Regions from separate parts of the Streptomyces sp. NPDC006743 genome, predicted to be linked through region 2. Evidence: riboswitches for the same ligand, from Rfam matches in the RefSeq annotation. Region 2 holds a riboswitch; the other holds the start of a gene.
The links. A riboswitch is a leader RNA that binds a small molecule or an ion and turns the genes downstream of it on or off. The one in region 2 is predicted to bind glycine.
Positions count from the first base shown of each region.

Region 1: it holds a riboswitch for glycine, as region 2 does, so the genes downstream of both, gcvP (aminomethyl-transferring glycine dehydrogenase) here and gcvT (glycine cleavage system aminomethyltransferase GcvT) in region 2, are expected to answer to the same signal.

Region 1 is NZ_JBEYJA010000005.1:238,913-253,406, forward strand. Features, by position in the region: gene ABZ719_RS07265 (glycoside hydrolase family 43 protein) at 1-229, opposite strand, end outside; gene ABZ719_RS07270 (hypothetical protein) at 637-1,194, shown strand; gene ABZ719_RS07275 (amino acid transporter) at 1,473-3,422, shown strand; gene ABZ719_RS07280 (helix-turn-helix transcriptional regulator) at 3,646-4,041, shown strand; gene gcvP (aminomethyl-transferring glycine dehydrogenase) at 4,141-7,026, opposite strand; glycine riboswitch at 7,203-7,297, opposite strand; gene ABZ719_RS07290 (PRC-barrel domain-containing protein) at 7,411-7,788, shown strand; gene ABZ719_RS07295 (DNA polymerase IV) at 7,923-9,371, opposite strand; gene ABZ719_RS07300 (MerR family transcriptional regulator) at 9,639-10,283, opposite strand; gene ABZ719_RS07305 (bifunctional nuclease family protein) at 10,486-10,959, opposite strand; gene ABZ719_RS07310 (MerR family transcriptional regulator) at 11,165-11,902, opposite strand; gene ABZ719_RS07315 (FHA domain-containing protein) at 11,942-12,898, opposite strand; gene ABZ719_RS07320 (DUF881 domain-containing protein) at 12,960-13,796, opposite strand; gene ABZ719_RS07325 (small basic family protein) at 13,802-14,134, opposite strand; gene ABZ719_RS07330 (DUF881 domain-containing protein) at 14,131-14,494, opposite strand, start outside.
Region 2 is NZ_JBEYJA010000014.1:41,611-56,104, forward strand. Features, by position in the region: gene glyA (serine hydroxymethyltransferase) at 33-1,295, opposite strand; gene gcvH (glycine cleavage system protein GcvH) at 1,313-1,687, opposite strand; gene gcvT (glycine cleavage system aminomethyltransferase GcvT) at 1,797-2,918, opposite strand; glycine riboswitch at 3,117-3,216, opposite strand; gene ABZ719_RS14620 (AAA family ATPase) at 3,387-4,088, shown strand; gene ABZ719_RS14625 (enhanced serine sensitivity protein SseB) at 4,130-4,930, shown strand; gene ABZ719_RS14630 (enhanced serine sensitivity protein SseB C-terminal domain-containing protein) at 5,333-6,124, shown strand; gene ABZ719_RS14635 (ABC transporter permease) at 6,486-7,493, shown strand; gene ABZ719_RS14640 (ABC transporter substrate-binding protein) at 7,562-9,349, shown strand; gene ABZ719_RS14645 (ABC transporter permease) at 9,459-10,457, shown strand; gene ABZ719_RS14650 (ABC transporter ATP-binding protein) at 10,454-11,551, shown strand; gene ABZ719_RS14655 (dipeptide ABC transporter ATP-binding protein) at 11,548-13,263, shown strand; gene ABZ719_RS14660 (M1 family metallopeptidase) at 13,356-14,494, shown strand, end outside.

The DNA.
Region 1 (14,494 bases), on a different contig from region 2:
GCGCGTAGACGCCCGCGGAGGCGGGCAGGTCGGCCGGCAGCCTCAGTTGTCCGGGCCGGTCGAGGACGTTGCCGATCTGCCGCCAGTGGACCAGGTCCCGGCTGTGGAAGAGCGGGACCCCGGGAAAGTACTCGAAGCTGGAACACACCAGGTAGTAGTCCTCCCCGACCCGGCACACGCTGGGATCGGGATGAAAGCCGGGGATCACCGGATTGTCGTACGCCCGCATCGATGCCGGCCCCTTCCTTCCTGAACGTCTCGGCCACAGGCCCCGCCCGCACGCCCCGCGACGCGCGTCCCTCACACACGCATGTCTCGTACGCACGCGCGTCCCGTACACACGCCCGTCTCGTACGCACGCGCGTCCCGTGCGCACGCCCCCGCACGGGCAGTCCCGCCCGGCGTCTCGCACCGGCGTCCCGAATGTTTCGCCGGGCGCGGCGAACCTTGCGATCTCGCACTGTAGGGGCGGCCGGGGGCGCCGACAAGATCACGACCGGATCGTGAGAGGCGGATGCCTCCCGGCTCCCCGGGCGCCGGAAGGGTGCGGGCGGAGCGTCAAGAACGGACGGCGCCGCGTCAGAAGCGTGTCAAGAAGCCTCGCCCGGATCACGGGCGCGCCCTAGCGTGGATGTCATGAGGCACTGCTCCGACAGGCGGCCGACGGCGCAGACGCCCGCGCGGCGCTCCGCCGCGGTGGCCCGCGACCGCCACTGGGCGGGGGATCTGCACACCGCCGTCCGGTGCGCGGTGGCACTGTTCGGCCTGCTGCTGTCGATCGACGGGGCCACCGGCGGCCTCACCTGGTGGCGCGCGGTGCTCTGGCTCGCCCTGTCGGCCGGCCTCCTGGGCGTGCTCTGCCCGGCCCGCGTGAGTGCCGGTGAGGGCTGGCTCGCCGCGTGCGCGCCGCTGCGTCACCGGCGGGTGCGTACGGACCGGCTGGTGTCGGTGCGGGTCATGGACGGCGTCTCACGGCGCCTGGTCCTGCGGGACGCGCTCGGCGCATGCGTCGAGATCGATCCCCGGACCCTCGTGGACAACCCCGCCCTGTGGTGCCGACTCGAGGAGGACGCCCGGAAGTCGGCGGCGAGCGGCTGTCTGCGGTACGGCCGGAGCGCGCTGCGCGACCTGGCCGAGCAGGTGGACCGCGAGACGGCCCTCACCGTCTTCCGCGTCTCGGGACTGGAGCCATGAGCCGGGTACCGCACACCCCGGGGCTGTGAGCCAGGCACGCCGCGGACCGCGCTCACCGGCCGCCGGACGGACCGCTCCGATGCGGGCACGAGGTCGTCCGCCCAGGTGAACGGGCGCGGCGCCCCGGTCGTTATTAACGGAAGATTGACGCGTGCCGACCCCGGTACGCACGGCCCGAACGTCACGCTCCGCATACGCTGGGGCCCCGTCCGCCGGTCCGGCCGGATTCCCACGCTGAGCCGCACCCCGGGCTGAGCCGCACTTCAGGAGCAGGGCCGATGGCCATCACCGAACACCCTCCCAGCCGTCTGCGCGCCTGGATGCTGGAAGGCCTGTCCGACATGGGCAAGGGCATACAGCAGGCGCCGCACGCCGCACCGGAGCCCCCGCACAAGGGGCAGCGCTGGTGGCGGGTCATGTGCCTGACCGGTGTCGACTACTTCTCCACCCTGGGCTACCAGCCGGGCATCGCGGCGCTGGCCGCCGGTCTGCTGTCGCCCGTCGCCACCCTCGTCCTGGTGCTCGTCACCCTGGTGGGCGCGCTGCCGGTGTACCGCAGGGTGGCCGAGGAGAGCCCGCACGGCGAGGGCTCGATCGCCATGCTGGAGCGGCTGCTGTCGTTCTGGCAGGGCAAGCTGTTCGTCCTGACCCTGCTCGGCTTCGCCGCCACGGACTTCCTCATCACCATCACCCTGTCGGCCGCGGACGCCTCGACCCACCTGGTGGAGAACCCGCACCTGACCAGCTCCCTGCACAGCCACCAGATGCTGATCACGCTCCTGCTGGTGGCGCTGCTGGGCGCGGTGTTCCTCAAGGGCTTCCTGGAGGCCATCGGCGTCGCGGTGGCGCTGGTCGGCATCTACCTCGCCCTGAACGTCGTGGTGGTGATCGTCGGACTGTGGCACGTCATCACGGCCGGACATCTGGTGACCGACTGGACCAGCGCCCTGACCGTTCAGCACAGCAGCGTCTTCGCCATGGTCGGCGTGGCCCTGCTGGTCTTCCCCAAGCTCGCGCTCGGCCTGTCCGGCTTCGAGACCGGCGTCGCCGTGATGCCCCACGTCAGGGGCGACGCGGCCGACACCGAGGAGCGGCCCACCGGCCGGATCCGGGACACGAAGAAGCTGCTCACCACGGCCGCGCTGATCATGAGCTGCTTCCTGATCGCCACCAGCTTCATCACCACGCTGCTGATCCCGGCGGCGGAGTTCAAGGCCGGCGGCAAGGCCAACGGGCGTGCCCTGGCCTACCTCGCGCACCACTACATCGGGAACACCTTCGGCACGGTCTACGACATCTCGACCATCGCGATCCTGTGGTTCGCCGGCGCCTCCGCGATGGCCGGGCTGCTCAACCTGATGCCGCGCTACCTCCCGCGCTACGGCATGGCCCCGCACTGGGCCCGCGCGGTGCGCCCGATGGTCATCGTCTTCATCGTGATCGCCTTCGTGGTCACCTGGATCTTCGACGCCAACGTGGACAAGCAGGGCGGCGCCTACGCCACCGGTGTGCTCGTCCTGATCAGTTCCGCGGCCATCGCCGTGACCATCGCCGCCCACAAGGCCGGGCAGCGCAAGTGGACCGTGGGGTTCGCGGTGATCGCCACCGTGTTCCTGTACACGACCGTCGTGAACGTCATCGAGCGGCCCGACGGTGTGAAGATCGGTGCCTGCTTCATCGCCGGGATCATCCTGGTCTCGCTGCTGTCCCGGCTGGCCCGCGCCTTCGAGCTGCGGGTGACCAGCGTGACGCTGGACCCGATGGCGGAACGTTTCGTCAGGGACATCGCCAGCCGCAAGATCCGGTTCATCGCCAACGAGCCCGACCGGCGGGACAAGGCCCAGTACCGCGACAAGATCGAACAGATCCGCTCCGACAACGACATCCCGGCCACGGAGGACTTCGTCTTCGCGGAGGTCACGGTCACCGACCCCTCCGAGTTCGAGGCCGGCCTCAAGGTGCGCGGTGAGGTCCTGCACGACCGCTACCGCGTCCTGACGCTGGAGTCCGCCTCCGTCCCGAACGCCCTGGCCGCCCTGCTCCTGCACGTCCGCGACACGACGGGCCACACCCCGCACATCTATTTCGAGTGGACCGAGGGCAACCCGTTCCGCAACTTCCTCCGCTTCTTCCTCTTCGGGCAGGGCGAGGTCGCCCCCGTCACCCGCGAGGTCCTGCGGGAGGCGGAACCGGACCGCGCCAAGCGGCCCCACGTCCACACCGCCTGAGCCCGCCACCAGCCCACGCCTGCGCCCGCCCGGCCCCCGCCGGAAGGCCGGCGGCGGCGCCGCGGCCTGTGCGGCGGCCCGGGGGCACCCTGACGGCAGGACCACCGCCCGGCGGGGCAGCGCCGGGACGGGCGCAGCGGGTCCTGACCGCAGGCGCCGCCCACCGGCCGCGGGCGCGGCCCCTGCGTCCGCCACGCCCCCGGAGAGCCTTATCGTGACCGGCATGCAGTCCTACACCATCGGCCAGGCCGCCCGTCTCCTCGGCGTCAGTCCGGACACCGCACGCCGGTGGGCGGACGCGGGCCGGGTGGCCACCCACCGCGACGAGAACGGGCGGCGGCTCGTCGACGGACGGGACCTCGCCGCGTTCTCCGTGGAGCTGGCCGGAACCGGCGGCGGCGAGGAGGACTCCTCCTACACCTCGGTCCGCAACGCCTTCCCCGGCATCGTGACCGCCATCAAGCTCGGCGACGTCGCCGCCCAGGTCGAGATCCAGGCCGGTCCGCACCGGCTGGTCTCCCTGCTGACCCGGGAGGCCGTCGAGGAACTGGGCCTGGAGGTCGGCATGGAGGCCACCGCCCGTGTGAAGTCGACGAACGTGCACATCGACCGGACCTGAGCCGCCCGCCCGAGCCCACGCGAGAGGGCTCCGCCCCGGCCCCCTCACGGGAGTGCCGGGGCGGAGCCCTGCGGTCGCGGTGCGGGCCTCCCGCGCCGCTCAGTCCTCGTAGGCGCCCAGCGGCGGGCAGGAGCAGACCAGGTTGCGGTCGCCGAAGGCCTGGTCGATGCGGCGCACCGGCGGCCAGTACTTGTCGACCGCCGAGACACCGGCCGGGAAGACGGCCTCCTCACGGCTGTACGCGTGCTCCCACTCCCCGCCGAGCGCGGCGGCGGTGTGCGGAGCGCCCCGCAGCGGGTTGTCCTCGGCGGGCCACACCCCCGACCCGACCTTGTCGATCTCGGCGCGGATCGCGATCATCGTGTCGCAGAAACGGTCCAGCTCGGCCAGGTCCTCGGACTCGGTCGGCTCGATCATCAGCGTCCCGGCCACCGGGAACGACATCGTCGGCGCGTGGAAGCCGTAGTCGATGAGCCGCTTGGCCACGTCGTCCACGCTCACGCCGGTCGCCTTGGTCAGCGGGCGCAGGTCGATGATGCACTCGTGCGCGACCAGACCGCCGGGGCCGGTGTAGAGGACCGGGAAGTGCGGCTCCAGGCGCTTGGCGATGTAGTTGGCGGAGAGCACCGCCACCTGCGTGGCGCGCTTGAGGCCCTCGCCGCCCATGAGCCGGACGTACGCCCAGGAGATCGGCAGGATGCCGGCCGAACCCCACGGAGCGGCCGAGATCGGGCCGACGCCCGTCTCGGGACCGGCCTCGGGCTGCAGCGGGTGGTTGGGCAGGTACGGCGCGAGGTGCGAGCGCACACCGACCGGACCGACCCCGGGGCCGCCGCCGCCGTGCGGGATGCAGAAGGTCTTGTGCAGGTTCAGGTGGGAGACGTCGCCGCCGAAGTGGCCCGGCTTGGCCAGACCCACCAGGGCGTTGAGGTTGGCGCCGTCGACGTACACCTGGCCGCCGGCCTCGTGGACCTGGGCGCAGATGTCGGCGACGTGCTCCTCGAACACGCCGTGCGTGGACGGGTAGGTGATCATCAGCACGGCGAGCTGGTCGCGGTGCTGCTCGATCTTCGCGCGCAGGTCCTCGATGTCGACCTCGCCGTCCTCGGCGGTCTTCACGACGACGACCTTCATCCCGGCCATCACCGCGCTGGCGGCGTTGGTGCCGTGCGCGGAGGAGGGGATGAGGCAGACGGTGCGCTGGTCGTCCCCGTTGGCCCGGTGGTAACCGCGCACGGCGAGCAGACCGGCCAGCTCACCCTGCGAACCGGCGTTCGGCTGGAGGGAGACCTTGTCGTAGCCGGTGACCTCGGCGAGACGCTCCTCCAGCTCGCGGATGAGCGTGAGGTAGCCCTGTGCCTGCTCGGCGGGCGCGAAGGGGTGCAGCTGCCCGAACTCGGGCCAGGTGACCGGCTCCATCTCCGTGGTCGCGTTGAGCTTCATCGTGCAGGAGCCCAGCGGGATCATGCCGCGGTCGAGCGCGTAGTCGCGGTCGGCGAGCTTGCGCAGGTAGCGCAGCATCGCCGTCTCGGAGCGGTACTGGTGGAAGACGGGGTGGGTGAGGTAGCCGTCGGTGCGCAGCAGGGCCTCGGGCAGCGGCTGACCGGCCGCGGAGTCCAGCGCGTCGATGTCGCCCGAGGTGCCGAAGGCGGACCACACGGCGTGCAGCTGGGCGCGTGTGGTGGTCTCGTCGCAGGCGATCGAGACGTGGTCGGCGTCGACGAGGCGCAGGTTCACCCCGCCCTCACGGGCGGCGGCGACGATCTCGGCGGCCCGGCCCTCGGCCCTGACGGTGAGCGTGTCGAAGTAGGAGCCGTGGACCACCTGCGCGCCGCCGGCCTTCAGGCCCTCGGCCAGGACGGCGGCGTAGCGGTGGGTGCGCCGCGCGATGTCCTTCAGGCCCTCGGGGCCGTGGTAGACCGCGTACATGCCGGCCATGACGGCGAGCAGCACCTGGGCGGTGCAGATGTTGCTGGTGGCCTTCTCGCGGCGGATGTGCTGCTCGCGCGTCTGCAGGGCCAGCCGGTAGGCCTTGTTGCCGTCGGCGTCGACGGAGACGCCGACCAGACGGCCGGGCAGGCTGCGCGCGAACTTCTCGTGGACCGCCATGTAGCCGGCGTGCGGCCCGCCGAAGCCCATCGGCACACCGAACCGCTGCGTGGTGCCGACGGCGATGTCCGCGCCCAGCTCGCCGGGGGACTTGAGCAGGGTGAGGGCGAGCAGGTCGGCGGCGACGGTGACCAGGGCGCCCAGCTCGTGCGCCTGGTCGATGACGGGCTTGAGGTCGCGCACGGCACCGGAGGCGCCGGGGTACTGCAGGAGGACGCCGTTGATCTCGCGCTCCGCGAGGTCCGCCGGGATGCCGTCGCTGAGGTCGGCGACGACGACCTCGACGCCGGTCGGTTCGGCCCGGGTCCGGATGACGGCGATCGTCTGCGGCAGCGCGTCCGCGTCGACCAGGAACAGGCCCTTCTTGTTCTTGCCCATGCGCCGGGACAGCGCCAGTGCCTCGGCGGCGGCGGTGCCCTCGTCGAGCAGGGAGGCGCCGGAGGTGGGCAGCCCGGTGAGGTCGGCGACGACGGTCTGGAAGTTCAGCAGCGCTTCGAGCCGGCCCTGCGAGATCTCGGGCTGGTACGGCGTGTAGGCCGTGTACCAGGCCGGGTTCTCCATGACGTTGCGCAGGATGACGGGCGGCGTGAACGTCCCGTAGTAGCCGAGTCCGATCATCGAGCCGAGGACCTGGTTGCGGTCGGCGAGGGAGCGCAGCTCGGCCAGCACCTCGGCCTCGGTGCGGGCGCCGGGCAGGTCGAGGGTGTCGGCGTTCTTGATGACGTCCGGCACGGCGGCGGCGGTGAGTTCGTCGAGCGAGCCGTAGCCGACCTGCGCGAGCATCTTCGCCCGCGCCTCCTGGTCGGGCCCGATGTGGCGCTGCTCGAAGGGGATGCCCTGTTCGAGCTCGGAGAGCGGGGTGCGCTGGGCGGTCATTGCGGAGGCCTCCTGGTCTGACGCGACCTTCGAGGGACACCACGGCGCGGGTGTCCCGACGGCCTCCCCCTCTGTCATCTCAACCTGAGAGCTTCACCGGGCCGCCCGTGGGCACCCGGTTTTCACCGTCGGTGAGAGCGGAAGCCGTCGACACCCGCTCTGCTTTCCAGAGTGACCTCGTCCGTGCGGTACGTGGGCCTGAGAGATTCCGGGGAGGATTTGCTCCTTCGGCGCCTCCGATCGTGCTGGAGGACTCTCCCGCACGGGGTCAGCAGCCGCTGCCAGGGTACCAGCGGCCCGTGACCCGGAGCCTTCGAGTGGCCGCCCCGCCGAATGTGCTCTTTCGTAGTGCTTACGGATGAGGTGCGACCAAGTGGAGGGACCGTGCTGACCGAGATCGATCCGCGCAACCTGATCGGCCGCAAGGCGTTCGACCGCAACGGCAACAAGATCGGCACGGTGGACGAGGTCTACCTCGACGACGCCACCGGTGTGCCCGAGTGGGCCGCCATACGCACCGGACTGTTCTCCCGGGACGCCTTCGTGCCCCTGGAGCCCAGTGAGCTGGTCGAGGGCGCCCTCCACATCCCCTTCGACCGCTCCCTGATCAAGGAGGCACCCGACTTCGGCGTGGGCCGCCACCTCTCCCCCGAGCAGGAGATCCAGCTCTACCACCACTACGGCCTCGACCTCGCTCCGCCCGCCGCCCTCCCGGACCGCGACTTCGGCAAGCTGGCGGGGTCGGGATCCGAGGATTCCTGAAGAATCCCGGCCCCGGCCGGGCGCGGCACGGTCCACCCGCCGACTCACCCACACCGGCACCGCCGCCGCACCGGCCACCGGCCGGGGACACCTGCGTCCCGCACCGCACGTCGCACTCCCTCCCACCACTTCCCTCAGTCCCGGCCGCCGGCCTCCCCGCCCCCGGCGAAAGGCGCGGCGGCAGAGCACGCGGCAGCCGAAGACGGCACAGCCGGGGGCTCTGCCGCCGGATCCGCCACTCCTCGCCGCACCAGCGGCAGCGGGTCCGCCGGCTGCAGCGCCGGGTCGTCGACACGGAAGGTCCGCACCCGCCCCGGCTTTGAGCCGGGCGTCTCGAACCGCACGGTGACCCGGCCGACGCCGCTGCCCTGCACCCAGCCGTGACCGTGTTCGGCATGCGTGACGTCGTGGCCCGCGGGCCAGTGGCGCTCGACGGGCGCGGTGTCCTGCGGGGCCGCCGCGGGGGCGGAGGGCCCCGCCGGCTCCTCGCCGGTGTCCTGCGCCCCCGCCCCGGCGGCCTGTGCGAACAGGTCCTCCTGCGTGTAGTCGGCGAGCCCTGACACGCCCACGCCGAGCAGGCGCACCCCGCCGGTGGTGTCCACGGAGTCCAGCAGCCGGGCCGCCGCCTCCCGGACCACCGCCGGGTCGTCGGTGGGCCCGCGCAGCGTCTCGGACCGGGTCAGCGTGGAGAAGTCGTAGCGCCGCACCTTGAGCACGATGGTGCGGCCGGAGAGCCCGGAGCCGCGCAGCCGCTGGACGCACCGGTCGGCGAGCCGCTGGACCTCCAGGCCGACCCGCAGCCGGTCGTGGATGTCGACGTCGTAGGTGTCCTCGACCGACACCGACTTGGCCTCCCGCTCGGCGACGACGGGCCGCTCGTCGTGGGCCAGCGCCATGGCGTGCAGTGCCTGCCCGTGCGCCTTGCCCAGCAGCCGTACCAGTTCGGCCTCACCGGCCTCGGCGAGTTCGTCGACCGTGTGGATCCCGGCCCGTCGCAGATGGTCCCCCGTCGCGGGGCCCACCCCCGGCAGGGTCCGCACCGGCAGGGGACCGAGGAGGGCCCGCTCCGTGCCGGGCTCGATGAGCACGAGACCGTCGGGTTTGGCCTGCTCGGAGGCGATCTTGGCGAGCATCTTGGAGGCGGCCAGTCCGACCGAGCCGGTCAGCCCCGTGACGGCACGGATGTCGGCCCGCAGTCGCGCTCCCGCCAGCCGGGCGGAGGACTCGTCCCAGGCCGCTCCCCCGGCCTCCAGGTCCACGAACGCCTCGTCCAGACTGAGCGGCTCGACCAGCGGCGACAGGGCCCGCAGCAGCTCCATCACCTGTTCGCTGATGGAGCGGTAGAAGCCGAAGCGGGGCACCAGGTACGCGGCGTTCGGCGCCAGCCGGCGCGCCTGGGCCATCGGCATCGCGGAGTGGACGCCGAAGACCCGTGCCTCGTAGGACGCGGTGGCGACCACGCCGCGCGGTCCGAGTCCTCCGACCACGACGGCCTTCCCCCGCAGGCTCGGCTTGGACGCCTGCTCCGCCTGGGCGAAGAAGGCATCCATGTCGAGATGCAGGATCGTGGGCGCGGTTCTCACACCTCCGATGCTGCACCACGCCACTGACAACGCCCCACCACGGGCCCGCGCACTCCGCCCACACTGCGGTCACCCCGGGCGCAGGAGGCCGTCCGGTCTCCGCTTCTCCGGCCCGGGTCCCATGGCGCGGACGCCACACCGGGCGCAGACGCCCCGCGGCGGGAGCCCCGAGCGGTCCAGGGGCCCGCGTCACGGGGTTGCCGGTCCACCGGGCGCCCACGGACCCCGCCGGGGCCGATCGGGTGCCCTGCCGGCCCCGTAGGCCGCTCAGACCGCCCGGCCCCGGCGCCGGGCCAGTTCGTCGCCGGGATTGTGGCCGACCAGGGTCTCCCCCGTGTCGACCCGCTCGCCGTGCAGCTGCGACAGCGCGCTCTCCACGTCGCGCCACACCACGCCGACCGCGATGCCGAAGATCCCCTGGCCACCCTGGAGCAGGGCGTGCACCTCGTCGGGCGAGGTGCACTCGTAGACCGTCGCGCCGTCGCTCATCAGCGTCATGCGCTCCAGGTCGCTGAAGCCCTGCCGCCGCAGGTGCTGCACCGCGGTCCGGATGTTCTGCAACGACACACCGGTGTCCAGGAACCGCTTGACGATCTTCAGGACGACGACGTCACGGAAGCTGTACAGCCGCTGGGTGCCGGACCCGTGAGCGGGCCGCACGCTCGGTTCGACCAGGCCGGTGCGGGCCCAGTAGTCCAGTTGCCGGTAGGTGATGCCGGCCGCCGCACAGGCCGTGGGCCCCCGGTAGCCGATCTGCTCGGACGCCATGGACGCCGCCCCTCTGCTGCCGGGCACGGCCGCCGGCCGCTGCGGAGCCTGGTCGGCCGCGCTGCCGTGAAGCGGGTACGGACCGCTTCCCCCGACTTCGCGTCCGGGGGCACCCCCAGCCGTACCGTCGCCGCTGCTTCTCACGCCGACCTCCGTCCTTGACCTGCCTCCTCGACGGTAGGCAGTCACCAGGGGTGCGTCAACGATCGCCACACTCGGCACGCCGAGTGATAATCACCCTAAGAGTGGTTTCCCGTGCCCCACCGCGGGGAAAGGCTAGCCGAATGGTCTCGCGAAGGCCCTCGATTCGAGGGCGTCTCGCCGGCCGGTGGCACATGTGGGCGTTTCACTGGCTGCTGGTGCCGAAGTCCTCCGGCGAGATCTGGTCGAGGAACTCGCGGAACTTCTCCACCTCGTCCTCCTGCTCGTCCGGGATCGCGATGCCCGCGTCGTCGAGCACCGTGTCGCTGCCGTAGATCGGCGTACCGGTGCGCAGCGCCAGCGCTATGGCGTCGGACGGACGGGCGCTGACCTCCACTCCGCTGGCGAAGACCAGCTCGGCGTAGAAGACGCCCTCACGCAGGTCCGTGATGCGCACTTCCGTCAGCTCCTGGCCCACGGCCTCCAGCACGTCCTTGAACAGGTCGTGGGTCAGCGGCCGCGCGGGAGCCATACCCTGCTGGGCGAAGGCGATCGCCGTGGCCTCCCCCGGGCCGATCCAGATGGGGAGGTAGCGGTCGCCTCCCACTTCACGCAGGAGCACGATCGGTTGGTTGGAGGGCATTTCGACCCGGACACCTACGACATCGAGCTCGTTCACACAGCAACCCTAGGCCGTGCCCGGGACGTTTGGGTAGTCGGGCCGGGAACGTGCGACCGATCCGGCCGCCGGACGGCGTCCTCGTTCCCTCCCCCGGGGCGGCCGTACCCGACGCCTTTGAGCACCCGCCCCGGATGGCGGCGCACCCGCCCCGGGCACCTCGGCAGCGCCGTCCCGGTCCCCCGGTGCGGCGGCACCCGGGCTGTCAGGGCAGCCGTACCCCGAGCGCCGTCTGCACCAGAGCGGCGTGCAGCCTGATCGTGAGCGCCGCCAGCTCCTTCGTACGGTCTTCCGCGTGCACCCGGGTCTGCGGATTGCGGTGACGCCTGAGCGGGGCCACCACCTGGTCGACCAGACCGGCTTCCCGGTCCGCGGCCGCCTTCATCACCCGCAGGTGACGCGGCTCGATGCCGAAACGTCCCAGCTCACGGATGAGCGAGGCCACGGTGACCGTCTCGGCGTCGTACGCCCCGTCCTCCAGTGGGGTGACGAGCCCGTAGGACTCCCACTCCTGGAGTTCTCCGTCCTCGATCTCCGCGGCCGCGAGCAGGCCGGCCCGCCCGATCCGGGCGGCCGCCGGCGCCTCGGCCTGCTTCGGCACCGTCTCGCCGCCACGTTGCCGGCCGAGCACGGGCGGCTGGACCGCCTCACCCCGCTCGACAGCGTCCAGGTACTCTCGGATCACCTTCAGCGGCAGGTAGTGGTCCCGCTGCATCCGCAGGACGCGGGCGAGGCGCTCGACGTCGTCCGCGCTGAACTTGCGGTATCCCGAGGCGGTGCGCCGCGGCTCGACCAGCCCCTCCGACTCCAGGAAACGGATCTTGGAGATGGTGACCTCGGGGAACTCGTCGCGCAGCGCGTTCAGCACCGCGCCGATGCTCATCAGCCCACTGTCCGCGGCGGCGGTACCGTGTCCGGCACCGCCGCTCGGTGATTGAAGCATGGACCTTCCCTGGGGTTCCCCGGACCGAGTCCGGGGAGGTCAGTAGCCCTGCCGGCTCGAATAGAAGACCAGCCGGTACTTGCCGATCTGCACCTCGTCGCCGTTGGCCAGCGCGACCTCGTCGATCCGCTCCCGATTGACGTACGTACCGTTGAGGCTGCCGACGTCCGCGACCGTGAACGAGCCGTCCGGGCTGCGGCGGAACTCCACATGGCGCCGCGAGACCGTCACGTCGTCCAGGAAGATGTCGCTCTGCGGATGACGGCCGGCCGTGGTCAGCTCTCCGTCCAGCAGGAACCGGCTGCCCGAGTTCGGGCCGCGGCGCACGACCAGCAGGGCCGAGCCCAGCGGCAGCGCGTCGACGGCCGCCTGCGCCTCGGGAGACAGCATCGGCGTCTGGCCGGTGGCCTCCGCGTCGTAGGCCTCCAGACCGGAGATCGAGATCGTCGACGTCGTCTCCGCCGCACGCTCCGGCACCGCTCCGGGCCTCAGCGGCGCACCGCAGTTGGAACAGAAGCGGCTGCTGTCCGCATTGCGGTTACCGCACCTCGTACACACCAGGGCCGACATGGACGGATCCTCCTGCCGCGGCTGCCCCGCCGGGGAATGGGACGCGTACGGGTCAGGGGCGAACCCCCCGCCCATACCTGATGAGGCTGACGGTTGGCCGAAACCTATGCCGCCGGCCTGGGCAGGGTCAACCGACGGCGCGCCCTGACCACCGGAGAAATCACCGCCCTGACCAGCGACCTGGTCCCTGAACAGCGGGCGCTGGCCCTCGGCTCCTGGCTGGGCGCGATGACGAGCGGTCGCGTTCTCGCCGCTCTCTCGCGCGCTCTTGCCGAACAACTTCGCAAACAACTTCACGGGCGATTCCCCTTGACCGAAACAGACCCGCCCGTGGGGCAGGACGAACCCTGACTGCGTACACCGGTCGACCCGGACATCCTCACAACGTCCGTATCCACCAGACAGTTTCCACCACGCACCACCCAATCGGTGCGCCGACCCCCCGCAACCTCATGCCCCTGCCGGACGGCCGCCATGCACCCCCGGTTCACTGGGAGGACGACCGAGCGTAGTCAGGCAGCTTCGCCGCTCGCAAGGCGTCCACGACGATCTTGTCCAAACGCTCGACGGACACGGTGGCCTGCTCCTTCTCCAGGGTCTGCACCACGCCTCCGGGGATGTTGAGCGCCGGCTCCAGATCCTGCGGCTTGCCGATGACCTTGAAACGGAACGGAGTGCTGATCTTGTTCCCGTCGACGTCCACGCTCTTGCCGGAGTCCGTCAGATAGGTGCTCGCGACCACGCGCACGCCGTTGACCTCGATGGCCTCCGCACCGGCCGCGCGCAGCTCCTGTATCGCGTCGAGCAGCATGTCCGCCTGGACCGTCCCCTTCGTGTCCTCGATCGTCATCGTGATACCCGGCCCCTGCGCGGCCACCGTGCCCGCGAGGATGCCGAGTTGCCGTTCCTTCTCGACCGTCTGTCTACGGGCCTCCTCGGCCTGGTCGGAGCTGTTCTCCAGCTCCTGACGCTGCTTCTCGAGGCCCTGCTTCTCGTCCTCAAGACGCTGAGTGCGGTCGTCCAGTTCATCGAGGATGCGAACAAGATCTTCTTGCCGGGCGCCGCGCAGCGCGTTGCCGCTGTCGCTGTTGGAGGCGACCTGGATCGCGAGCCCGAAGCCCAGGCCGAACAACAGCACCGCGACGACGAGTTGGGCGCGGGTGAAGCGCGGCGGCCACAGCCCCTTCACCAGCCGCTGCCGGCCGGTCGGGGCGGGCGCCGGCGTCTCCTCGGGACGCCCCGTGCCGGCGGAGTGCTGCGCGGGCACCTCCGCGGGCAGTTCCTTGCGGAGCCTGTTCCCGGGCAGTTCGTCCTGGTCGGTCATCTCTCTCACGCCCGGAACACGTGCCGCCGGATCGCCGCGGCATTGGAGAAGATCCGGATGCCGAGGACGACCACCACCCCGGTGGACAACTGGGCGCCCACACCCAACTTGTCGCCCAGGAACACGATCAACGCGGCGACGACCACGTTCGACAGGAACGACACCACGAAGACCTTGTCGTCGAAGATGCCGTCCAGCATGGCCCGCAGTCCGCCGAAGACGGCGTCCAGGGCCGCCACCACGGCGATCGGCAGATACGGCTCGACGACCGCCGGAACCTCGGGCCGGACCAACAGGCCGGCCACGACTCCCACGACGAGGCCCAGTACGGCGATCACGATGTGCCCTTCTCAGATGTCTCGCTGGTCGGCTGTGCGGTCCGCACGATCACACTCGGTGCGGCGGGCAGCCGGACGTCGCTCTCCACGGAGATACCGGTCCGGATGCCGTAGTTGTCCTGCAGGGCGTTCAGATACAGCCCGTCGGGGCTGTTCTGGAACCGGGTGCTCAGCCGCTTGCCGTCCCCCACCGCGAGCACCGTGTACGGCGGCACCAGCGGTCTGTTGTCGACCAGTATGGCGTCACCCGCCGCCCTGATCGCGGACAGGGCCGTCAGCCGCTGTCCGTTGACCGACACGGCCTCGGCCCCCGACTGCCACAGTCCGTTGACGACGCGCTGCATGTCCCGGTCGCGGAGC
Region 2 (14,494 bases):
GGGTCACCGGCGCCCGCGGTGTTCCGGATGACTTACTTGTTCAGCCCCGCGTACAGCGGGTGCTTGTCGGCCAGGGCCTTCACCCGGGCCTTGAGCGCCTCGGCGTCGTAGGACGGCTTCAGCGCCTCGGCGATCACGTCCGCGACCTCGGTGAAGTCCTCGGCCGTGAAGCCGCGCGTCGCCAGCGCCGGGGTGCCGATGCGCAGCCCGGAGGTGACCATCGGGGGGCGCGGGTCGTTCGGGACCGCGTTGCGGTTGACCGTGATCCCGACCTCGTGGAGACGGTCCTCGGCCTGCCGGCCGTCCAGCTCCGAGTTCCGCAGGTCCACCAGGACCAGGTGCACGTCCGTGCCGCCCGACAGCACGTCCACACCGGCCGCCCTGGCGTCGTCCCGCACCAGGCGCTCGGCCAGGATGCGGGCGCCCTCCAGGGTACGCCGCTGGCGCTCCTTGAAGTCGTCGGAGGCGGCCACCTTGAAGGCCACCGCCTTCGCGGCGATCACGTGCTCCAGCGGACCGCCCTGCTGACCGGGGAAGACCGCCGAGTTGATCTTCTTGGCGAGTTCGGCCGTGGACAGGATCACACCGCCGCGCGGGCCGCCCAGCGTCTTGTGGGTGGTGGTGGTGACCACGTGGGCGTGCGGCACCGGGTTGGGGTGCAGGCCCGCGGCGACCAGACCGGCGAAGTGCGCCATGTCGACCATGAGGTACGCGCCGACCTCGTCCGCGATCCGGCGGAACGCGGCGAAGTCGAGCTGCCGCGGGTACGCCGACCAGCCGGCCACGATCAGCTTCGGCTTCTTCTCCTTGGCCAGCCGCTCGACCTCGGCCATGTCGACCAGGCCGTCCTCGCCCACGTGGTAGGCGACGACGTCGTAGAGCCTGCCGGAGAAGTTGATCTTCATGCCGTGGGTCAGGTGCCCGCCGTGCGCGAGGTTGAGGCCCATGATCGTGTCGCCCGGCTGGAGCAGGGCGAACATCGCGGCGGCGTTGGCCTGGGCGCCGGAGTGCGGCTGCACGTTGGCGTGCTCGGCGCCGAACAGCGCCTTGATCCGGTCGCTGGCGATCTGCTCGACCACGTCGACGTGCTCGCAGCCGCCGTAGTAGCGGCGGCCGGGGTAGCCCTCGGCGTACTTGTTGGTGAGGACCGAGCCCTGGGCCTCCATGACCGCGAGCGGGGCGAAGTTCTCCGAGGCGATCATCTCCAGCGTGGACTGCTGGCGGTGCAGCTCGGCGTCGACCGCGGCGGCGACGTCCGGGTCGAGTTCGTGCAGGGGGGTGTCGAGAACACTCATCGGGGTCCGTCCGCTCCTCAGCCGTTCTGGGCGGTGTACTCGTCGGCGGAGAGCAGGTCGGCCGGCTCCTCCGTCAGACGCACCTTGAACAGCCAGCCGCCCTCGAAGGGCGCGGAGTTCACCAGGGACGGGTCGTCCACCACGTCCTGGTTGATCTCGGTGATCTCACCGCTGACCGGGGAGTACAGGTCGGAGACCGACTTGGTCGACTCCAGCTCGCCGCAGGTCTCGCCCGCGGTCACCGTGGAGCCCACCGCCGGGAGGTCGGCGTAGACGACGTCACCGAGCGCGTTGGCCGCGAACTCCGTGATGCCGACCGTCGCGACGCCGTCCTCGGCGGGCGACAGCCACTCGTGCTCCTTGCTGTAGCGCAGCTGCTGGGGGTTGTTCATGGCCTGAATTCTCCTGTACGCGGGGGAGTGCTGGTGAATGAGGGACTGCGCGGGGCGTGCGTGACCGGGGCGGGGAGCCCCGCGTCACCCCTGACCGGTGACGTCGGGGTCACTTCCGCCGCTTGTAGAAGGGCAGCGCCACGACCTCGTAGGGCTCGTGGCTGCCCCGGATGTCCACGCCGACACCGGCGGTGCCCGGCGCGGCGTGCGCGGCGTCGACGTACGCCATGGCGATCGGCTTGCCCAGGGTGGGGGAGGGGGCGCCGGAGGTGACCTCACCGATCACCTCGCCGCCCGCGACGACGGCGTAGCCCGCGCGCGGGACACGGCGGCCCTCGGCGACCAGGCCGACCAGCACGCGTGGCGGGTTGTGCTCCGCGCGCCCGGCGGCGGCCAGCAGCGCCTCGCGGCCGACGAAGTCGCCCTCCTTCTCGAACTTGACCACCCGGCCTAGCCCCGCGTCGAACGGGGTCAGCGCCTCGGTCAGCTCGTGCCCGTACAGCGGCATGCCCGCCTCCAGGCGCAGCGTGTCGCGGCAGGACAGGCCGCAGGCGACCAGGCCGGCGCCCTCCCCGGCCTTCGTCAGCGCCTGCCACAGCTCCACCGCGTGCTCCGGCTTCACGAACAGCTCGAAGCCGTCCTCGCCGGTGTAGCCGGTGCGCGCGATCAGCGCGGGGACCCCGGCGACCGTGCCGGGCAGGCCGGCGTAGTACTTCAGGCCGCCCAGATCGGCGTCGGTGAGCGAGGCGAGGATGCCGGGGGACTCCGGGCCCTGCACGGCGAGCAGGGCGTACGCGTCGCGGTCGTCGCGGACCTCGGCCTCGAAGCCGGCCGCCCGCTCGGTGAGCGCGTCCAGCACCACCTGGGCGTTGGACGCGTTGGCCACGACCATGTACTCGGTGTCGGCCAGCCGGTAGACGATCAGGTCGTCCAGGATGCCGCCGTCCGCACGGCAGATCATGGTGTAGCGGGCCCGGCCGACGCCGACGGAGGCGATGTTGCCGACCAGGGCGTGGTTCAGCAGGGCGGCGGCCTGCGGGCCGGTCACGGTGATCTCGCCCATGTGGGACAGGTCGAAGAGACCGGCCCGCGTACGCACGGCGAGGTGCTCGTCGCGCTCGGAGCCGTAGCGCAGCGGCATGTCCCAGCCGGCGAAGTCGGTCATCGTCGCACCCAGCGAACGGTGCACCGCGTCCAGCGCGGTACGACGGAGCGGAGCGGAACTGCTCATCGGTCGGTCTCCAAGGCGATGGGGGTCCCCCCACCGCGCACGGGCTGGGCCGGGCGCGGGGACGGCGAGGACAGGTCGGGTGTCCTCCCCATCTGTCATCGGAACCTGAGAGGTTCGCCATGACCGCCGTCGGACGGACGGGCACGGCTTGCACCTTGGGTGGAGCCACTGCGGCAGCGGCCCGCTTTTCAGATGTGCCTCGCCCGCGCGGTACGGGGCCTGAGAGATTCAAGGGAGGGACTTGCTCCTTCGGCGCCCCAGGCAGACGGACTGCTGAGGACTCTCCCGCGCGGATTCAAGCGGCCGGTATGCAGTTGGCGCGCACATCATCGCATGCCCGGTGCCCGGCGCGGCAGGCCGGATCTGTAACCGGTCTGTGGCAGAACGCGCACGGAAACGGCAGGCTCGCGTATTACCTTCTCTTTACACTCAAGGGGGAGGTGAACCGTCACCACCCCGGGGAGGACGATGACGGTGAACAGGAGCGCGCCGGCGTACGCGACGACGACACAGGTCCCGGCCCTGCCCGCACACCCGGGCCGCACCGCCCGCGCCCGCCGCGGCGAGCGCCCCGCGCCCGTCGTCCGCGACCTGCGCGGGCGGCCCGGGCGCGTCCCGCACGCCCTGCTCTTCGGCCCCCGGGACCTCGTCGTGGTCGCCGGCCTGCCCGGCGGCGGCAAGTCCACGCTGATGCGCCGCGCGGTGCACGGCGCGCGGATCGACTCCCAGGACACCCGCGACCGCTGGGACGCCCGCCTGGCCCGCCGCCTGCCCTACGCCCTCTACCGCCCCCTGGTCCGCCTCGCCCACTACGCCGCGCTGTGCCGCGCCCTGCGCACCGGCGAGGGCGTGGTGGTCCACGACTGCGGCACCCAGGCCTGGGTCCGCGCCTGGCTGGCCCGCACCGCCCACCGGCGCGGCGGCGCGCTCCACCTGCTCCTGCTGGACGTGCCGCCCGCCGCCGCGCTCTCGGGCCAGCGCGAGCGCGGCCGGGGCGTCTCCCGCTACGCCTTCCTGCGCCACCGCAGGGCCGCCGCCCGCCTGATCGGGGCGGTGGAGCGCGGGGAGCTGCCCAAGGGGTGCGACGCGGCGGTGCTGCTGGACCGCGAGGCGGCGGCCGGTCTGCGGCGGATCGGGTTCACCCGCGGGAGCGGCCCCGGCACCCGTTAGCCTTTCGGTCACAGCAGTGGTTCCCAGCAGGCGGTAGGCAGATGGACTTCCCGGCGGACTTCTCCGCGGACTTTCCGGGGGACTTCCCGGCACAGGCGCACCACCCGCACGGCGGTTGGCCAGGCAACGAACTGGAGGAGGTGCTCTCCGCCGCCCTCGGCATGCCGACGGCCGGCGGCCGGATCATCGAGGTGCTGGGCCGCAGCCACCTCTGGGTGCCGCTGCCCAACGGCGGCGGCCCGCACAGCGGCCCGCTCGACCTGCCCATCCTGGAGATCGACGGCCAGGCCTACGTGCCGGTGTTCAGCTCCGAGGAACAGCTGCGCCAGGCCGCCGGCCCCCACATGGCCTTCACCGTCGCGCCCGCCGTCGAGTTCGCCCGGGGCCTGCCCGCCCAGGCCGGCATCGCGCTGAACCCGGACGGCGTGGTGGGCCTCCCGCTGCCCCCGCAGGCCGTGGCCGAACTGTGCCGGGCCGGGCGCACCGAACTGGACGGCCCCGCGAGCGGCGGCCGGGTCCGCCTGTACGAACCCGACTGGCAGGACGACCCGGTGGACTTCCTGTCCGCCGCCGGGGCCGAGTTCGCCGCCACGGGCCTGGTCCGCAGCGCGCGCCGCTGCCTGGCCGTCGTCGAGACGGCCGACCCTGTCATGTTCGTCGGGGTCGAACTGTCCCAGTGGGACGGCGACCTGCGCAGCCGCCCGCTGGACGCGCTGGGCCGCGCCCTGGCCGCGGCGCCCGTGCCGTGGCCGGTCAACCTCGTCCTCCTGGACATCACGGACGACCCGGTGGCCGAATGGATGCGCGAAAGGGTCCGGCCGTTCTACGAGTCGGGCCACTGAGAGCTGCGAACAGAAGGGACGCCCGGCTCGCTACGCCCGGCACGCACGCCCGCGGCGTCGCCGGAAGGCCCTGCCGGCTCCGCCACAAGGACCTTCCGGCGCCCCGTGCTCGCACGCACCGCGCGCCGCGAGCCGATCGGCCTCCCCTTTTGCCCGCAGCTCTCAAGCCCGCCGCGGGGGCGGCGCGGCACGAGCGGGCCGTCCGCACCGCCCGCGCGGGTCCGGGCCCGGCGGGAGCGCACCGCCGCCCGGGACCACGGCACGCACCGAGCCGGACAGGCGGCCGTAAGCTAGGCCCTGTCGCGTTCCCGTCTGCCCCGCGCTCCGGGCGGACGACGGGAGGGGGACGGCAGGACCCAGGTCCGCAGCTCGGGCGAGGGCACTACGAAGGGGCGGTAGAAGGTGAGCGCCAGCGGCACCACGGCCGGGCACGTGGAGCAGATGCTCCGCCAGGTGACACCCGGGCGGTACGACGCCTACGAGGCGCTGCTGCGCACCCTCGCGACCCCCTCCTCCGGCCAGGTCTGGATGCTGCTCTGGCACGGCCAGGCCGGTTCGCCCGACGCCCAGTACGGCCACATGGAGGTCGGCGGCCACGGCTACGCCCCGTGCGTCACCTCCGCGCAGGAGCTGTCGGCCAGCGGCTGGATGCGCTCCTACGAGGTGGTCGACGGCCTCGACGTCGCCCGCACCCTCTACCCCGACCACTACGGCCTCTGGCTGAATCCGCACGCCCCGGGCGGCGGCGTCGGCATCCCCTGGCTGGATCTGCGCCGTATCGCCGCCGGCCTGGACCGCCAGCCCGCGGGCCCGCTCGCACTGTCCGAACCGGCCCTCGAACTGCCGCAGTTCTACGCCCTGCTCACCCAGGCCGCCCACCGCACCCCCGCGCTGCGCTCGCTGCGCCGCGCCTGGGTGCAGCCCGCCGTCGGGGCGCCGTACCTGGCCATCGGCCTGGACGTGTACGACACCTCGCCGGCCGCGGTGGACGCGGTGCGGGCGATGATGCAGCAGTCGATGGCGGCCGTCCCGGACGGGCTGCCCGTCTCGACCGTGGTGATGTCGGACGAGTTCGACCCCGTGGTGATGTGGCTGCGCGCCCGCACCCGTCCGTTCTACGACCGCGAGGCCCACGCCGGAGCCGGCTTCCCGGCGGCGGGCGGCTACGGCTACCCGCCGGCCGGCGGACACTGATCGACGGCCGCACGGTCCGCCCCGCGGGGGACACCGATCCGGAACCATACGGTCCGCCCGGCGGCGGTCGAGGGCCCGGCGGCCTTCTGCGCGCGTAGATGAGGGCGGAAGGTCCGGTTCTGCGGAAGAAAGCACCAACTGGCCCGCGTCCGCCCCCCGTTACCCAACGTCCGGATAACGGAATCCCCCTACCCGCATCACGTTTGCGCATCCTTTCACCGTCAAGTCTGGCAGCAGATCGCCCGGGCATTGAAGACTCCCGCAACAAGGGGGCGTTCGCCCCTGTGTACGACGGACTGACGATGCCGCCACAGCGGCAAGTGCGGGCCGGCTACCGCCGGTTGAGAGGGGTCCCTGCCTAATGACGGCACCATTGCACGAGCCGACCGCCGAAGCGGCCCCGAGGGCGGCCGAGGAAGCGGCCGTGGCCACCACGGGCGCCAAGGCCGTCCAGGGCCGTTCCCTGGGGCGGATCGCCTGGGAGCGCCTGAAGCGGGACAAGCTCGCCCTGACGGGCGGTGTGGTCGTGCTCCTCCTCATCGTCGTCGCGCTGCTCGCGCCCGTGCTCGCGAACCTGATCGGGCAGGACCCGGACGCCTACCACGAGAACCTGATCGACCCGCTGTTCGGCACCCCCACGGGATCCCTGGGCGGCATCAGCGGCGACCACCTCCTCGGCGTCGAACCCGTCAACGGCCGCGACATCTTCGCCCGCATCCTCTACGGCGCGCAGATCTCGCTGCTGGTCGGCTTCCTGTCCGCCCTGGTCGCGGTCGTGCTCGGCACGATCCTCGGTATCCTCGCGGGCTTCTTCGGCGGCTGGGTCGACGCGGTGATCAGCCGGGTGATGGACGGCCTGCTCGCCTTCCCGCAGCTGCTGTTCATCATCGCGCTGGTCTCCGTCATGCCCAACGACATGCTGGGGCTGACCGGCTCCAGCGTGCGCGTGTTCGTGATGGTCCTGGTCATCGGCTTCTTCGGCTGGCCCTACATCGGCCGCGTGGTGCGCGGCCAGACGCTCTCGCTGCGCGAACGCGAGTACGTCGAGGCGGCACGGTCGCTGGGCGCCGGGCGGTTCTACATCCTGTTCAAGGAACTGCTGCCCAACCTGGTCGCGCCCATCATCGTGTACACGACGATGATGATCCCGACGAACATCCTCACCGAGGCGGCCCTCAGCTTCCTGGGCGTGGGTGTCAAGCCCCCGACGGCGTCCTGGGGACAGATGCTGTCGAGCGCGATCGACTACTACGACTCGGACCCCATGTACATGGTGATCCCGGGCGTGGCGATCTTCATCACCGTTCTTGCCTTCAACCTCTTCGGCGACGGCGTGCGCGACGCGCTGGACCCCAAGGGTTCCCGCTGAACCGCCGTATCCAAGCGACCCGTGGCGCATGCACGGGGTCTCTCATCAATTCCGGAGGAACCGAGATCGTGACTACCCAACGCACCAAAGGGCGGCGCAAGCAGGCACTGGCCGCTGCGGCCGTGGTCGCAGGGCTGCTGACCACGGCGGCGTGCGGCGGCGGAGGCGGCGGCGACTCGAAGAGCGGCGCGGCCGGCTTCGACGCGGCGAACAACAAGGTCGTCAACGCGTCGAAGGTCAAGAAGGGCGGCGACCTGAAGTTCGCCGGCACCCAGGACGCCGACTCGTGGGACACCACACGCGGTTACTACGGCTTCATGTGGGACTTCTCGCGCTACTACAGCCGTCAGCTGCTCACCTACTCGACCGCGCCGGGCGCCGGGGGCGCCAAGCTCACGCCGGACCTCGCGACGGACATGGGCAAGCTCACCGACGGCGGCAAGACGTACACGTTCACCCTGCGCGACGGGATCACCTGGGAGGACGGCAAGCCGATCACCTCCAAGGACCTCAAGTACGGCATCGAGCGCGTCTGGGCGCAGGACGTCCTGTCCGGCGGCCCGGTCTACCTGAAGAACACGCTCGACCCCAAGGGCACCTACCCGGGCCCGTACAAGGACAAGTCCTCCGATCACCTGGGCCTGAAGGCGATCGACACGCCGGACGACAAGACGATCGTCTTCCACCTGCCCACGGCGAACTCCGACTTCCTGCAGATGCTGGCGCTGACCTCGGCCTCCCCGGTCCGCCAGGACAAGGACACCAAGTCGAAGTACGGCCTGCACCCGTTCTCCTCCGGCCCGTACAAGTTCGAGTCCTACGACCCGGGCAAGAGCCTCAAGCTGGTGCGCAACACCAACTGGAAGGCGTCCTCGGACCCGGTCCGCAAGGCGTACCCGGACACGGTGTCGATCAAGTTCTTCACCAACGCCAACGAACTGGACCAGCGCCTGATCAAGGGCGACTACGACCTGGACCTCAGCCAGACGGGTCTGTCGCCGCAGGGTCGCCAGATCGCCCTGAAGCAGCACAAGGGCAACCTGGACAACCCGGTCTCCGGCTTCATCCGCTACGCGGTCTTCCCGCAGAGCGTCAAGCCGTTCGACAACGAGCACTGCCGCAAGGCCGTGATCTACGGCGCCGACCACGAGTCGCTCCAGACCGCCCGCGGCGGCCCGGTGGCCGGTGGTGACATCGGCACCAACATGCTCCCGCCGTCCGTCGCCGGTGGCGAGGGCCAGAAGTACGACCCGTACCAGCTCGCCGGGGCCGGCAAGAACGGCGACGCCGCCAAGGCCAAGGAAGAGCTGAAGGCCTGCGGTCAGCCGAACGGCTTCAAGACCACCATCGCGGTGCGCAACAACAAGCCGGTCGAGGTGGCCACCGCCCAGTCCCTGCAGGCGTCGCTGAAGAAGGTCGGCATCACCGCCGACATCTACCAGTACGACGGTTCGCAGACCGCCGGCATCATCGGCAGCCCCTCGAACGTCGAGAAGAAGAAGTTCGGCATCATCATCATGGGCTGGGGCCCGGACTTCCCGACCGTCCAGGGCTACGGCGTGCCGCTGTGGGACAGCCGCGACATCCTCCAGAGCGGCAACAACAACTACGCCCTGATCAACGACAAGACGATCGACGGCCTCTTCGACCAGTACGGCACCACGCTGGACGACGCGAAGAAGGCGGAGCTCGCCACCCAGATCAACCACAAGGTCATGGAGGGCGGTTACTACCTGCCCTTCGTCTTCGAGAAGCTCCTGAACTGGCGCTCCTCGCGACTGGCGAACGTGTACACGACGAACGCGTACAGCGGGTACTACGACTTCGTCAACCTCGGCCTGTCCTCCACGAAGTAAACCCGGCACACCCGCCGAACGGCACGAAAGGCAGGTGAAGGCCGGCGCGGCGTGACCGCGGGCCACCGGACGACCTCCGGGGCCCGCGGTCCGCGGCGGGCCGTAAGCTGTGCTCGCTTACCTCATCAGGCGGCTGCTCGCCGCCGCAGTGATGCTGGTGGTCATCATCGTGGTGGTCTTCAGTATCTTCTTCCTCGTCCCCAAGTGGGCGGGCGTCGACATCGCCCTGAGCTTCGTGGGCAAACAGGCCGACCCGGCCGCCGTCGAGGGGGTCCGGCAGAAGCTCGACCTGGGCGCCCCGGTCTACACACAGGTCTGGCACTTCTTCCAGGGGATCTTCGCGGGCCGCACCTACTCGGGCGGCGGCGACGTCATCCACTGCTCCGCCCCGTGCTTCGGCTACTCCTTCAAGAGCGAGCAGGCCATCTGGCCGGTGCTGACCGACCGCTTCCCGGTGACCCTGGAACTCGCGCTCGGTGCCGCGGTGCTGTGGCTGGTCTTCGGTGTCGCCGCCGGTGTGCTCTCCGCCCTCAAGCGGGGCAGCATCTGGGACCGCGGGGCGATGATCGTCGCCCTGAGCGGCGTCTCGCTGCCGGTCTACTTCACCGGCCTGCTGGCCTCCGCGATCTTCGTCTTCGGCCTGAACCTGTTCAACGGTCAGTACGTACCGATCAGCCAGAGCTTCACCGGCTGGTTCGGCGGCATGATCCTGCCGTGGATCACCCTGGCTTTCCTCTACGCGGCCATGTACGCGCGCATCACCCGGGCCACCATGCTGGAGGTCCTCGGCGAGGACTACATCCGCACCGCCCGTGCCAAGGGCCTGCGCGAGCAGACCGTCATCGGCAAGCACGCCATGCGCTCGACGCTGACCCCGATCCTGACCATGCTCGGCATGGACCTCGGCGCCCTGATCGGCGGCGCGATCCTGACCGAGACGACGTTCAGCCTGCCCGGTCTGGGCCGCGCGGTGCTCGACGGCATCAAGAACCAGGACCTGCCCATCATCCTGGGCGTCACCCTCATCACCTCCCTCGCGGTGCTCATCGCCAACCTCTTGGTGGACGTCCTGTACGCCGTGATCGACCCCCGAGTGAGGCTCGCATGACCGACCTCAGCAAGACGGGAGCCGCGGTGGGCGAGCCCACCGCCGCCTCGCCCGCCCCGAGCGCCTTCCTGGAAGTACGCGACCTCAAGGTGCACTTCCCCACCGACGACGGCCTGGTCAAGTCCGTCGACGGGCTCAGCTTCAAGCTGGAGAAGGGCAAGACCCTCGGCATCGTGGGCGAGTCCGGCTCCGGCAAGTCGGTGACCTCGCTGGGCATCATGGGCCTGCACACCGCCGGCCAGTACGGCAAGCGCAAGGCGCGGATCTCCGGCGAGATCTGGCTGGACGGCACCGAGCTGCTCTCCGCCGACCCCGACCACGTGCGCAAGCTGCGCGGCCGGCAGATGGCGATGATCTTCCAGGACCCGCTGTCCGCGCTGCACCCGTACTTCACGATCGGCCAGCAGATCGTGGAGGCGTACCGCATCCACCACGACGTCGACAAGAAGACCGCGCGCAGGCGCGCGGTCGAGATGCTCGACCGGGTGGGCATCCCGCAGCCCGACAAGCGCGTCGACAACTACCCGCACGAGTTCTCCGGCGGGATGCGCCAGCGCGCGATGATCGCGATGTCGCTGGTGAACAACCCCGAACTGCTCATCGCGGACGAGCCGACCACCGCCCTGGACGTCACCGTCCAGGCGCAGATCCTCGACCTCATCCGGGACCTGCAGAAGGAGTTCGGCTCCGCGGTCGTCGTCATCACCCACGACCTGGGCGTCGTCGCCGAACTCGCCGACGACATCCTGGTGATGTACGGCGGCCGGTGCGTGGAGCGCGGCCCGGCCGAGAAGGTGTTCTACGAGCCCCGCCACCCCTACACCTGGGGTCTGCTCGGCTCGATGCCGCGTCTGGACCGCGAGCAGCAGGAGCGGCTCATCCCGGTCAAGGGATCCCCGCCCTCTCTGATCAACGTCCCCTCCGGCTGCGCCTTCAACCCGCGCTGCCCGTACGCCGACGTCCCCAAGGACGACCTGACCCGCACGGTGCGCCCCGAACTGTCCGAGGTGGGCAGCGGGCACTGGGCCGCCTGCCACATGTCGCAGGAGCAGCGGGAGCGGATCTGGACCGAAGAGATTGCGCCGAAGCTGTGAGCGAGAACGCCAAGGACAAGGCAGTGGGCATCCCTGCGCAGAGCGACGGCGACAAGGCCGGGGCGAAGGACGAGGCGACCGGCACGGCCACCCTCACCCAGGAGGCCGCGCCCGGCGAGATCCTGCTCAAGGTGAGCGGGCTGCAGAAGCACTTCCCCATCAAGAAGGGGCTGCTGCAGCGCCAGGTCGGTGCGGTGCGCGCCGTGGACGGCCTCGACTTCGAGGTGCGCTCCGGTGAGACCCTCGGTGTCGTGGGCGAGTCCGGCTGCGGCAAGTCGACGATGGGCCGGCTGATCACCCGGCTGCTCGAACCCACCGCGGGCCGGATCGAGTTCGAGGGCAAGGACATCACGCACCTCGGTGTCGGCGGGATGCGCCCGATGCGCCGCGACGTCCAGATGATCTTCCAGGACCCGTACTCGTCGCTGAACCCGCGGCACACCATCGGCACCATCGTCGGCGCCCCCTTCCGGCTCCAGGGCGTCGAGCCCGAGGGCGGGATCAAGAAGGAGGTGCAGCGGCTGCTGTCGGTGGTCGGGCTCAACCCCGAGCACTACAACCGCTACCCGCACGAGTTCTCCGGCGGTCAGCGCCAGCGCATCGGCATCGCCCGCGCGCTCGCGCTCAAGCCGAAGCTGGTGGTGGCGGACGAGCCGGTCTCCGCGCTCGACGTGTCGATCCAGGCGCAGGTCGTCAACCTGCTGGACGACCTCCAGCAGGAGCTGGGCCTGACGTACGTGATCATCGCGCACGACCTGTCGGTCGTCCGGCACGTCTCGGACCGGATCGCGGTCATGTACCTCGGTAAGATCGTCGAGCTGGCCGACCGGGACTCGCTGTACAAGGCGCCGATGCACCCGTACACCAAGGCGCTCATGTCCGCGGTGCCGATCCCGGACCCGCGGCGCAAGAACGCCAAGAGCGAGCGCATCCTGCTCCAGGGTGACGTGCCCTCGCCGATCTCCCCGCCGAGCGGCTGCCGCTTCCACACCCGGTGCTGGAAGGCGACGGAGATCTGCCGGACGACCGAGCCGGAGCTGAAGGAGCTGAAGCCCGGACAGCGGGTGGCCTGCCACCACCCGGAGAACTTCGCGGACCAGGCGCCGCAGGACACGGTGCTGCTGGCGGCCGCCAAGGAGGCGGCCGAGCTGGTGTCCGAGGAGGCCCTGGCCGAGTCGGCCCGGACGTCCGCTGCGGTGGCGGCGGAGGTCGCGGAGACGCCGGAGACCGCGGAGGCCACCGAGGCCCCGGAGGCCGGTGAGGTCGCCGAGGAGACGGAGAACCCCGAGGCGGCGGAGGCCACCGAGGCCACCGAGGCTGCGGAGGGCACCGCCGGACCGGCTGAGGGCACCGCCGAATCCCCGGCCGAGTCCGCGGAGGCTGCCGAGTCCGCAGCGGAACCCGCTACGGCGGCGAAGACCACCAAGTCGACGCCCGCCAAGCCGGCGAAGACCGCGAAGTCCGCGCCCGCGAAGACCGCGAAGTCCACTGCGGCGAAGACCGCGAAGACCGCCAAGTCCGCGCCGGCGAAGACCGCGAAGTCGACGGCGGCGAAGACCGCCAAGACCGCTGCGGCGAAGACGGGCAAGACCGCCAGGTCCGCGAAGCCGGCGAAGGCCGCCGAGCCGGCGGCCCCGAAGGAGGCCGGCACGGACCCGGTCACCGGCACGGACGGCGAGCGCGGTGAGCGTCAGGAGTCAACCGGCGACTGACGCATGACGACTTGGCAAAGTCATGCACATGATCGAACGGGAGAGCGCAGAGTCTTCCCTGTCCGTGTGATCCACGCGCGAAGGGACGACTCATGGAACTCTCCCGTTCGGCACGTCTGGGGGCCGTCGCGACCGCGGCGGCCTCCTTCCTCGCGATCGCCGCCTCCTCGGCCCCCACGCACGGCGCCCCGGGCATCGGCGACTCCTACTTCCCCCTGCTCGGCAACGGCGGCTTCGACGCCCGCCACTACGCCCTCGACATCGCGTACAACCCGGACACCGACCGCCTCGACGGGCGCACCACGCTCACCGCCCGCGCCACCGAGAACCTTTCCTCCTTCGACCTGGACCTGCAGAAACTGGAGGTCACGCGGGTCGAGGTGAACGGCAGAGCGGCGCGGTTCACGCGCGACGGCGACGAGTTGCGCATCACCCCGCGCGGCGTGCTGCGCAAGAACAGCACGTTCACGGTCACCGTCACCTACGGCGGCATACCCGAGCCGCTCGGCGGCCCCATCGTGTTCGGTTCGAAGTACGGCTGGATGAAGACCGACGACGGCGTCTTCGTGGCCTGCGAGCCCAACGCCGCCTCGACCTGGTTCCCCTCCAGCGACCACCCCTCCGACAAGGCCACCTACGACATCCGTATCAAGGCGCCCAAGGGCCTGACCGGGGTCTCCAACGGCCGGCTCGTCTCGACGTACGACCGGGGCGGCTCGACGTACACCCACTGGCGCGAGAGCCGCCCCATGGCGAGCTACCTGGCGACCGCCACCATCGGGAAGTTCGACGTGCGCACCGGCCGGACCCCGGGCGGCATCCCGATGTACGTGGCCATCGACCCCAAGCTGAAGGACAGCAACAAGGTCGACGTGTACGCGGTGACCGCCGCTGCCACCGACTACTGGTCGCAGGTCTTCGGGCCGTACCCGTTCGAGGAGACCGGCGCGATCGTGGACGACATGCCGCAGGCCGGGTTCTCCCTGGAGGTGCAGAGCAAGCCCGCCTACTCGGCCGTGCGCAGCGAGTCGACCATCGTGCACGAACTGGCCCACCAGTGGTTCGGCGACTCGGTGTCGGTGAAGCACTGGAAGGACATCTGGCTCAACGAGGGCTTCGCGACCTACGCCCAGTGGCTGTGGGCCGAGCACAAGGGCACCCGCTCGGCGCACGACTCCTTCCGCGCCGAGTACGACTCCCTCGCCGCCGGCGACTCCTTCTGGCAGGTCAG